3 regions of the Streptomyces sp. NBC_00212 genome follow, and region 2 is predicted to be linked to each of the others. Evidence: riboswitches for the same ligand, from Rfam matches in the RefSeq annotation. Region 2 holds a riboswitch; each other region holds the start of a gene.
What was found. Region 2 has a riboswitch for cobalamin ahead of metE (5-methyltetrahydropteroyltriglutamate--homocysteine S-methyltransferase). Riboswitches for the same ligand answer to the same signal wherever they lie in the genome.

Region 1: linked by a shared signal. The riboswitch ahead of OHA17_RS24975 (ABC transporter substrate-binding protein) and the one ahead of metE (5-methyltetrahydropteroyltriglutamate--homocysteine S-methyltransferase) in region 2 are both predicted to bind cobalamin.
Region 3: linked by a shared signal. The riboswitch ahead of OHA17_RS02605 (CoA-acylating methylmalonate-semialdehyde dehydrogenase) and the one ahead of metE (5-methyltetrahydropteroyltriglutamate--homocysteine S-methyltransferase) in region 2 are both predicted to bind cobalamin.

What each region holds. Positions count from the first base shown of each region.
Region 1 is NZ_CP108115.1:5,449,223-5,452,446, reverse strand. Features, by position in the region: gene OHA17_RS24980 (FecCD family ABC transporter permease) at 1-213, opposite strand, end outside; gene OHA17_RS24975 (ABC transporter substrate-binding protein) at 219-1,199, opposite strand; cobalamin riboswitch at 1,237-1,370, opposite strand; gene OHA17_RS24970 (Mov34/MPN/PAD-1 family protein) at 1,420-1,842, opposite strand; gene OHA17_RS24965 (amino acid permease) at 1,928-3,224, opposite strand, start outside.
Region 2 is NZ_CP108115.1:666,575-669,798, forward strand. Features, by position in the region: gene OHA17_RS03505 (S41 family peptidase) at 83-1,486, shown strand; cobalamin riboswitch at 1,578-1,798, shown strand; gene metE (5-methyltetrahydropteroyltriglutamate--homocysteine S-methyltransferase) at 1,949-3,224, shown strand, end outside.
Region 3 is NZ_CP108115.1:482,593-485,816, reverse strand. Features, by position in the region: gene OHA17_RS02620 (short-chain fatty acyl-CoA regulator family protein) at 1-563, shown strand, start outside; partial or broken gene OHA17_RS02615 (short-chain fatty acyl-CoA regulator family protein) at 571-1,082, opposite strand; partial or broken gene OHA17_RS02610 (citrate/2-methylcitrate synthase) at 1,159-1,374, shown strand; cobalamin riboswitch at 1,404-1,590, shown strand; gene OHA17_RS02605 (CoA-acylating methylmalonate-semialdehyde dehydrogenase) at 1,814-3,224, shown strand, end outside.

The DNA of each region.
Region 1 (3,224 bases), 4.8 Mb from region 2:
GGCCCCGGTGACGGCCCCGAGCACGACGCGGGGCAGCCGCACGTCGAGCACGATGGTCCGGTACGGGCCGGGCTCCGCCGAACCGGTGACGATCCCGAGCACTTGGTGGGCCGGTATCCGCACCGAGCCGAGCGCGAGCCCGGCGATGAAGCCGGCAGCCAGTACGGCTGTGAGCCCCCCGAGCACGAGGGGGTACCGCCAACGCGGGGTCACCCCGCTCACTCCCCCGCCCCCGGGCGGAGCTGCCCCGCCAGCTTCGCCACCGCGTCCGGTGCTCTGACCCCCGTCACCATGTCCGACAGCGGCAGGACCGCGAAGCGGTTGTTCTTGACGGCCGGGACGGACGCCAGCGCCGGGTCGTCGCGCAGGCGTTGCTTCTTGGCCGCCACGCTCGTGCCGCCGTAGTCCAGGATCAGGATCAGCTCCGGCCCGCGGGCCACCACGTTTTCCCAGCTCGCGTCGCCGAAGGACTTGTCCTTCAGGTCGTCCGCGAAGACGTTGCGGCCGCCCGCCCTCGTCACGATGTCGTTGCCGATGCCCTTGCCGCCCACCGTGAACGCCGTCTTGTCCCCGCTGTCGTAGACGAAGACCGAGACCGGCGCCCGCCCCTTCTGGGCCGCCGCCGTCCTCGCGTTCGTGGCCTCGGCCGACTTCACCCACGACTCCGCCCGCTCGGGCACCCCGAACGTCCGGCCGACCTCGCGGACCTCCTCGTACACCTCGTCCATCGTCGTCGAGGCGCCCTTGGGGCAGTTCTCCACGTTCAGGCGGGACTTGATGCCGCTCTTGGCGAGCGCCTCGCGGCCCCGGCCCTCGTTCGCGGCGAAGGCGGTTGCGTAGCCGCCGTACACGTAGTCGGGCGCGACCGACAGGAGCTTCTCGTACGAGGGGTACTCGGCGGCCAGGACCGGGACCGAGTGGTAGTCCGCCGCGTACTTCGGCAGCACCTTGTCGTCCAAGTAGGCGGTCCCGACAAGGGACTTGGCGAGGCCCAGCTCCAGCATCACCTCCGTGGCGTGCTGGTTCATCGTCACCGCCCGCTTCGGCGGCGCCGTGAACGTCGTCGTCACCCCGCAGTTGGTGACCGTGTACGGGAAGCCGGGGGCCGGGCCGCCCCGGGCCTCGGGCCGCGCCTGTGTCGTGCACGCGGCGAGCGGGAACAGCAGGGCGGCGGCCAGGGCCGCGCGGCGCCAGAGCATGACTGAGCTCCTCCAAGGGGATTTCCACGTCCCCTGTCGTCGGGAGAAGGCGGCAGGTCAGTTCCTGGCTTCCGGCGCCGCGGGGTGTCCACGGGGCCGGTCACAGTGGCGGGACCGTGCCGGATTCACACCGGCTTCCTGGGTCCTGCCGCCCGAATAATCAAGATTGCGTACAGATAGTACGTGTCGGTCCGTACGCGGCGGCGCGCGGCGGTACGCGTCAGTACGCCTCGACGACCTTCACGTCTTCTTCCGTGATCACGCCGTCCACGATCCGGTACGAGCGGAACTGGAACTCCCCCGCCCCGTCCGTGTCCGCCGTCGACACCAGGACGTAGTGCGCGCCCGGCTCGTTGGCGTACGTCACGTCCGTGCGGGACGGGTACGCCTCGGTCGCGGTGTGCGAGTGGTAGACGATCACCGGCTCCTCGTCGCGGTCGTCCATCTCGCGGTACAGCTTCAGGAGGTCCTGCGAGTCGAACTCGTAGAACGTGGGCGAGCGGGCCGCGTTCAGCATCGGGATGAAGCGCTCGGCGCGGCCGGTGCCCGCCGGGCCCGCGACCACACCGCACGCCTCGTCGGGGTGGTCGGCGCGGGCGTGCGCCACGAGCTGGTCGTGCAGGGCCTGGGTGATGGTCAGCATGTCGGCAAGGATAAGCAGACAGGCCGTCCCGTATCGAGGTGCGATACGAGACGGCCCGCATGGTGAGAACCTGCTGGTCAGCGGATCAGCTGCGCTTGGCGAAGGCCTTGTTCTCGGGGTTCTTGGCCTTCAGGACGAGGTAGGAGACGCCCAGGATCAGGGCCCACAGCGGCGCGCAGTACAGCGAGACGCGGGAGTCCTTGTCGATGCCCATCATCACGATGACCATGAAGATGAAGAGCAGCGCGAACCAGCTGGTGTACGGGGCGCCGGGGGCGCGGAAGCTGGACTGCGGCAGGGCTCCGGCGTCCGACTGGCGGCGGTAGCGGATCTGGCAGACCAGGATCATGATCCAGGCCCACATGCCGGAGATGGTGGCGAAGGAGACCACGTAGTCGAAGGCCTTGCCGGGCGCCACGTAGTTGATCCACACGCCGACCAGCATGAGCGCCGCGGAGACCGTGGTGCCGATCAGCGGGGTGCCGCTCTTGGTCAGCTTGGTGAAGGCCTTCGGGCCCTGGCCGTTGAGCGCGAGGTCGCGCAGCATGCGGCCGGTGGAGTACATGCCCGAGTTGCAGGAGGAGAGCGCGGCGGTCAGCACGACGAAGTTGACGATCCCGGCGCCGATGCCGAGGCCCATCTTCTGGAAGGCGGCGACGAAGGGGCTGACGCCCGGCTGGAACTCGTGCCACGGGACGACCGAGAGGATCATGATCAGGGCGCCGATGTAGAAGACGGCGATGCGCCACGGCACGGTGTTGATGGCCTTGGGCAGGGTCTTCTCGGGGTCCTTGGACTCGCCCGCGGTCACACCGACCAGCTCGACGGCGAGGAAGGCGAACATCACGATCTGCAGGGTCATCAGCGTGCCGCCGATGCCCTTGGGGAAGAACCCGCCGTCGTTCCACAGGTTGGCGACGGTGGCGGTGTCCGCGGCGTCCGAGAAGCCGACGGTGAGGATGCCGGCGCAGATCAGGATCATGCCGACGATCGCGGTGACCTTGACCATGGAGAACCAGAACTCCAGCTCACCGAAGAGCTTCACGGAGATGAGGTTCACGGCGTACAGGATGAGCGTGAAGATCAGCGCGTAGGCCCATTGCGGGATGCTGCCATGGGTCCAGAAGGACATGTACTGGGCGGCCGCGGTCACCTCGGTGATGCCGGTGACGACCCAGAAGAGCCAGTACGTCCAGCCGGTGACGAAGCCCCAGAACGGGCCGACGAACTCCCGGGCGTACTCCGAGAAGGAGCCCGACACCGGGCGGTACATGAGCAGCTCGCCGAGGGCGCGCATGATGAAGAAGATGACCAGGCCCGCGATGGCATAGGCCAGGATGAGGCTGGGGCCGGCCTTCGAGATGGCCTTGCCCGCGCCGAGG
Region 2 (3,224 bases):
GGTCGGCCCGTGTGGTGGATGTCGGGCCAAGGGCCCGGCGCTATCGTCGAGTGCGGTCGGCGAGCGACGGGGAAGGGCTCACATGGTGCGCGTACGGACGGTCGCCCGAGCGGCGGCGATCGGGATGGCTCTGGCATTGACCGTCGGCGCGGCCGGGGCGGCGCCCGCCGCCGGGCCGGGGGCCCTCGACGGGGTGTGGCGCATGGACGGCTACGGCACTGTGGTGACGATCGCGAGCGGGAAGCTCACGACGTACGACACCACCCGCGTCAGCTGCCTGCCGGGTGCCGTCACGGCCGAGCAGGTCGGCAGTCCGGGCCCGGGCGGAGCGACCCGCTTCGGCGAGGGCTCGGTCGGTTCGATGACCCTCACGCCGGAGGGGCGGGGGCACGCGGTCCTCGCGCCGGACGACGCGGCCGGCGTACGTCATCTGGAACGGCTGCCCGCGCTGCCGCAACCGTGCGGGAAGCCCGCCGAGGAGGGGCCGCTCGCCGTGTTCGACCGGTTCTGGGCCACCTTCGCGGAGAACTACCCCTTCTTCGCCGCCAAGGGCATCGACTGGCGGGCAGCCAGGGACCGATACCGCCCGCTCGTCACACCGACCACCACCGACGCGCGCCTCCAGCAGATCCTCACCGACATGATCCGCCCGCTGAACGACGCCCACACGGGCCTCGTCCACGGGGGCAGGACCGTCTACTTCGGTCTGCGGCCCGGCACCAGGGTGCCGACGCCGAACCTGCGAGCGCGCGCGGCAGACGCCGTCACCCACCAACTCGTCGCCCCGGCACGGACGTTCGCCCAGGGCAAGCTCGTGGTGGGTCAACTGCCGCACCACATTGGCTACTTGAGGATCGATTCCTTCGACGGGTACGTCGACGGGGACGACTTCCAGCGACAAGTCGCCGAACTCGACCGCGCTCTGGACGCGTTGCTCACGCCCGGTGCCGCCGCAGGATCCGATCCACTGGGCGGCCTCGTGATCGACGTTCGGCTCAACGGAGGCGGCTCCGACGCGCTCGGCCTGCGGATCGCCTCGCGGCTCACCGACCGCGCGTACACGGCGTACCGCAAGGTGGCCCGCAACGACCCCGACGACCCGGTCCGCTTCACCCGCCCCCAGCCGATCGTGGTGCACCCCGCCACGGCCCCGCGCTGGACCGGGCCGGTCGCCCTGCTCACGAGCGGCAGTTCCGTCAGCGCGGCGGAGACGTTCACGCAGGCACTGATGGGCCGTGACCCCGAGGTGACGCGGATCGGCGAGAACACCCAGGGCGTCTTCTCGGACGTCATGTTCCGCCCCCTGTCGAAGGACTGGGCGGTCATCCTGCCCAACGAGAAGTACCTCGATCAGGACGGCCGCTCCTTCGACGGCCCGGGCATCCCGCCCCGGTTGCGCACCCCCGTCTTCACCGAGGACGACCTCAGCCACGGGCGGGACTCGGCACTGACGCTGGCCCGCCGGGTGCTCTCCCGCGGCAATTGAAGCCCTCCCCGTTGCCGTGGTGGGGCGCCGCGTGCCGCAGCTCACCGTCCGGTATACGGAAACGTGGTTTCCGGGTCGCCGGTCGAGCGCATAGGGTGCGAACGCAGCTGGTTCGCCCCGTCCGCCAGGCGGGATGCGTCGTAAGAGGGAACCCGGTGGGAATCCGGGACTGCCCCGCAGCGGTGAGCGGGAACGACCGCCGTCATACGCACTGGGCCCGGCCGGGCCTGGGAAGCGACGGCCAGTAGATGCCTCAAAGAGCACGAGGCGTGCCCGCGAGTCCGAAGACCTGCCACTGCCCGTGTGCGACCGTTCGCGCACGGAGATCCCGGTGACCTCGTGGGCGGGTCGGCGTACGCACCAGCGGCAGCGGCACACACCGCGGCCCCGGTCCGTCGTCCCTTCGCGCCTTCGTCCCGTTCCGGGGTCCGCTCCACCGAAGAGCTCGCGAAGGAGAGTCTCGTGACGACCAAGCCCGCAACCGCGGCAGCACACGCCACCGTGTACGGCTACCCCCGCCAAGGCCCCAACCGGGAACTCAAGAAGGCGATCGAGGGCTACTGGAAGGGCCGTGTCGGCGCGCCCGAACTCCGGCGCACCGCCGCCGAACTGCGGGCGGCCACCTGGCGGCAGCTCGCCGAGGCGGGCGTCCACGAGGTGCCGACCGGTGACTTCTCGTACTACGACCACGTCCTGGACACCAGCGTCATGGTGGGGGCCGTCCCCGACCGCCACCGCGAGGCCGTCGCGGCCGACGCCCTGGACGGCTACTTCGCCATGGCGCGCGGCACCCAGGACGTGGCGCCGCTGGAAATGACCAAGTGGTTCGACACCAACTACCATTATTTGGTACCGGAGTTGGGGCCGGACACCGTCTTCGGCGCCGACTCCTCCAAGCAGGTCGGTGAGCTGACTGAGGCCCTCGCGCTCGGGCTCGCCGCGCGTCCCGTGCTCGTGGGACCGGTGACCTACCTGCTGCTCGCCAAGCCCGCGCCCGGCGTGGCCGCCGACTTCGAACCGCTGACCCTGCTCGACCGACTGCTCCCGGTGTACGCGCGGGTGCTGGCCGATCTGCGGGCGGCCGGAGCCCAGTGGGTGCAGCTGGACGAGCCCGCGCTCGTCCAGGACCGCACTCCCGCCGAACTGAACGCCGTCGCCCGCGCCTACCGCGAGCTCGGCTCACTCACCGACCGCCCGAAGCTCCTGGTCGCCTCCTACTTCGACCGGCTCGGCGAGGCCCTGCCGGTCCTCGCCAAGGCGCCGGTCGACGGGCTCGCCCTGGACTTCACCGGTCCCGCGGCCGCCAACCTCGACGAGCTCGCCGCGGTCGGCGGCCTGCCCGGCAAGCGGCTCGTCGCCGGGGTCGTGGACGGGCGCAACGTGTGGATCAACGACCTGGAGAAGTCGCTCACCACGCTGGCCACGCTGCTCGGTCTCGCCGATCGTGTGGACGTGGCCGCCTCCTGCTCGCTGCTGCACGTCCCGCTGGACGCGGCCGCCGAACGCGGCATCGAGCCGCAGATCGCGCGCTGGCTCGCCTTCGCCCGCCAGAAGACGGCCGAGGTCGTGACACTGGCCCGCGGCCTGTCCGGCGGCACCGGCGCGATCACGGCCGAACTGGCCGCGAACCGGGCCGACTTGGCCTCCCGCGCCGGTTCGGCCATCACCCGCGATCCGGCCGTACGCGCCCGGACCTCCGCCGTCACCGAGGCAGACGCCCGGCGTACCCAGCCGTACT
Region 3 (3,224 bases), 180 kb from region 2:
TCGAGCGGCTGACCGACCACTTCGGACTCGGCTACGAGACGATCTGCCACCGCCTCAGCACGCTCCAGCGCACCCGGCTGCGCGGGGTGCCCTTCTCGTTCGTGCGCGTCGACCGGGCGGGCAACATGTCCAAGCGTCAGTCCGCCACCGCCTTCCACTTCTCGCGGGCCGGCGGCACCTGCCCGCTGTGGAACGTGTACGAGGCGTTCGCCGCGCCCGGCCGCATCCACGTCCAGGTCGCCGCCATGCCGGACGGCCAGCGCTATCTGTGGACCGCCCGCGCGATCTCCCGGCACCGGGGCGGCTGGGGCGAGCCGGGCAAGACCTTCGCCATCGGCCTCGGCTGCGAGATCCGGCACGCCGCACGGCTGGTCTACTCCGACGGCCTCGACCTCGACAACACCTCCGCCGCCGTCCCCATCGGCATGGGCTGCCGCCTCTGCGAACGCACGGACTGCCCTCAGCGGGCCGTACCGCCGTTGGACCGCCGGTTGGCCGTCGACGAGAACAGCAGCACTTTCGTCCCCTACCCGGTGGCCGGGGAGCAGTCCGCCATCGGCTGATGGCCCGTCAGGAGTAGCCCGAAGTCTCCACCGGATACGGCACGTACGTACGCCGGTCAGGTTCGACGGCCAGCCGCCCGCCGGCCGGGGGCCGGGCCCGCTGGGCGCAGTCGCGGCGTCCGCAGATGAGGCAGCCGAGCCCGATCGGGGTCGCCGCCCGGGGGTAGTCCAGGGCGACGCCCTCCGCTCGTAGACCAAGCGGTGCGCGTGGCGCAGTTCGCAGCCCAGGGCGATGGCGAACTCGGCGCGCGGCGACGATGCCCGGCCCCGCTCCGGGTGACGGTCCGCGCGACCCGGAAGTAGCGCTTCCCGTCGGGCATTTCGGCGACCTGGGTGAGGATGCGGCCGGGGAGGAGAACGCCGCGTACGCCATCCACAGCGGGCAGGTGTCAGTCCAGCCGCGTCGACAAGGCGGTCCAGGAGCGGCCCATGCTCCAACAGGGCGATTTGTGCGGCGAGTTGGAAGGCTCGCTGACCCTCCGTCAGCCACGGCGACAGGAACAGCAGGCGGGGCTCGTGACCAACTCCCTTACGTACCGCAGCTACCCGGTCCAGGACCTCGCCGCCCGGTGCTCGTTCGAGGAGGTCGCGTTTCTGCCGCAAGGGCATCCGCCCCAACATCGATTACCCGGCCGGACTCGCGTACCACCTCATGGGTTCCGGCATCCCGACGTTCACCCCGATCTTCGTGATGAGCCGCATCACCGGATGAGCCGCCCGCATCACCGAGCAACCGGCCCACAACGCACTCATCCGCCCGCTGGGCTCCTACACCGGACCCGGCCGGCGGACCGTGTCCACTGCGCAATGAGTGAGGGACGGGGTGGACTTACTAGGACGTCCAACTATATGTTCGTGGGTAAGCCCGCGGTGCAGGGAAGCCGGTGTGAATCCGGCGCGGTCCCGCCACTGTGACCGGGGAGTGTGTCGCCGAGCAGTACGCCACTGACGTGCCAGCACGTCGGGAAGGCGGGCGACGCGCGCTGATCCGGGAGTCAGGATACCGGCCGTGGGGTGTTCCGTGTTGTCCACGAGGATGGAGAAGACACGCATGGCACCGGTACGTGACCACGGCCCTGGTGATCCGGCGGAGTACCCGAAGTGCGCGGCTGTGGCCGCGCGTTCGTAACTCGCCGAAGGCATTCGTCCTTCGCTGTCCCGCGCCTTGTCCAGCGGTGCGCACCCCGATCGGTGCCGCGCCGCCGCCAAGCCGCGCCTCCTCGGAGCCCACCTGACGAGAGCAGGTTTCCATGGTCCGTGAACTCACCCACTTCATCGGCGGAAAGCACACCTCCGGAACCTCCGGCGGCTACGCCGACGTGTACGACCCCAACACCGGCGCGGTGCAGGCCAGGGTCCCCCTCGCGGGACGCGCCGACACCGAGGCGGCGATCGCCGACGCCGCGGAGGCGCAGGTCGCATGGGGCCAGTGGAACCCGCAGCGACGCGCCCGCGTCATGCTGCGATTCCTCCAACTCGTCGAAGGTGAACGGGAGTCACTGGCCCGGCTGCTCTCGTCCGAGCACGGAAAGACCGTCGCCGACGCGCACGGCGACATCCAACGCGGCCTGGAAGTCGTCGAGTTCGCGGCCGGGATCCCGCATCTGCTCAAGGGAGAGTTCACCGACAACGCGGGCACCGGCATCGACGTGCACTCGCTGCGCAGCCCGCTCGGCGTCGTCGCCGGCATCACCCCGTTCAACTTCCCGGCGATGATCCCGCTGTGGAAGGCCGCACCCGCCCTGGCCTGCGGCAACGCCTTCATCCTCAAGCCGTCCGAGCGCGACCCGTCCGTACCGCTGCGCCTGGCCGAGCTCTTCCTTGAGGCCGGTCTGCCGCCGGGCGTCCTGAACGTCGTCAACGGCGGCAAGGAAGCCGTCGACACCCTCCTCGAAGACCCGCGGGTCCAAGCCCTCGGCTTCGTCGGGTCCACCCCGATCGCCGCGCACATCTACGCGACCGCCGCCGCCCACGGCAAGCGCGCCCAGTGCTTCGGCGGCGCCAAGAACCACATGATCGTGATGCCGGACGCCGACCTCGACCAGGCCGTGGACGCGCTCATCGGCGCGGGCTACGGCTCGGCGGGGGAGCGCTGCATGGCGATCTCGGTCGCCGTACCGGTCGGCGAGGAGACCGCCGACGCCCTGGTCGAGCGGCTCAAGGACTGCATCGCCACCCTGCGCATCGGCCGCTCCGACGACCCGGACGCCGACTTCGGCCCGCTGGTGAGCCGCGACGCCCTTGACCGGGTCAACCGCTATGTCGACATCGGCGTCACCGAAGGCGCCCAACTCGTCGTGGACGGACGCGGGTTCACCCTGCCCGGGAGCGAGTCCGGCTTCTTCGCCGGAGCCTCGCTCTTCGACCGGGTCTCGCCGAACATGCGGATCTACCGCGAGGAGATCTTCGGCCCGGTGCTGTGCGTGGTCCGCGCCGCCGACTACGAGGAGGCCCTGCGGCTGCCCAGTGAGCACCCGTACGGCAACGGCGTCGCCCTCTTCACCCGCGACGGCGACACCGCCCGCGACTTCACCCGCCGGGTCAACACCGGCATGGTCGGCGTCAACGTGCCCATCCCGGTCCCGGTGGCTTACCACACCTTCGGCGGCTGGAAGCGCTCCGGCTTCGGCGACCTGAACCAGCACGGCCCGGACGCCGTCC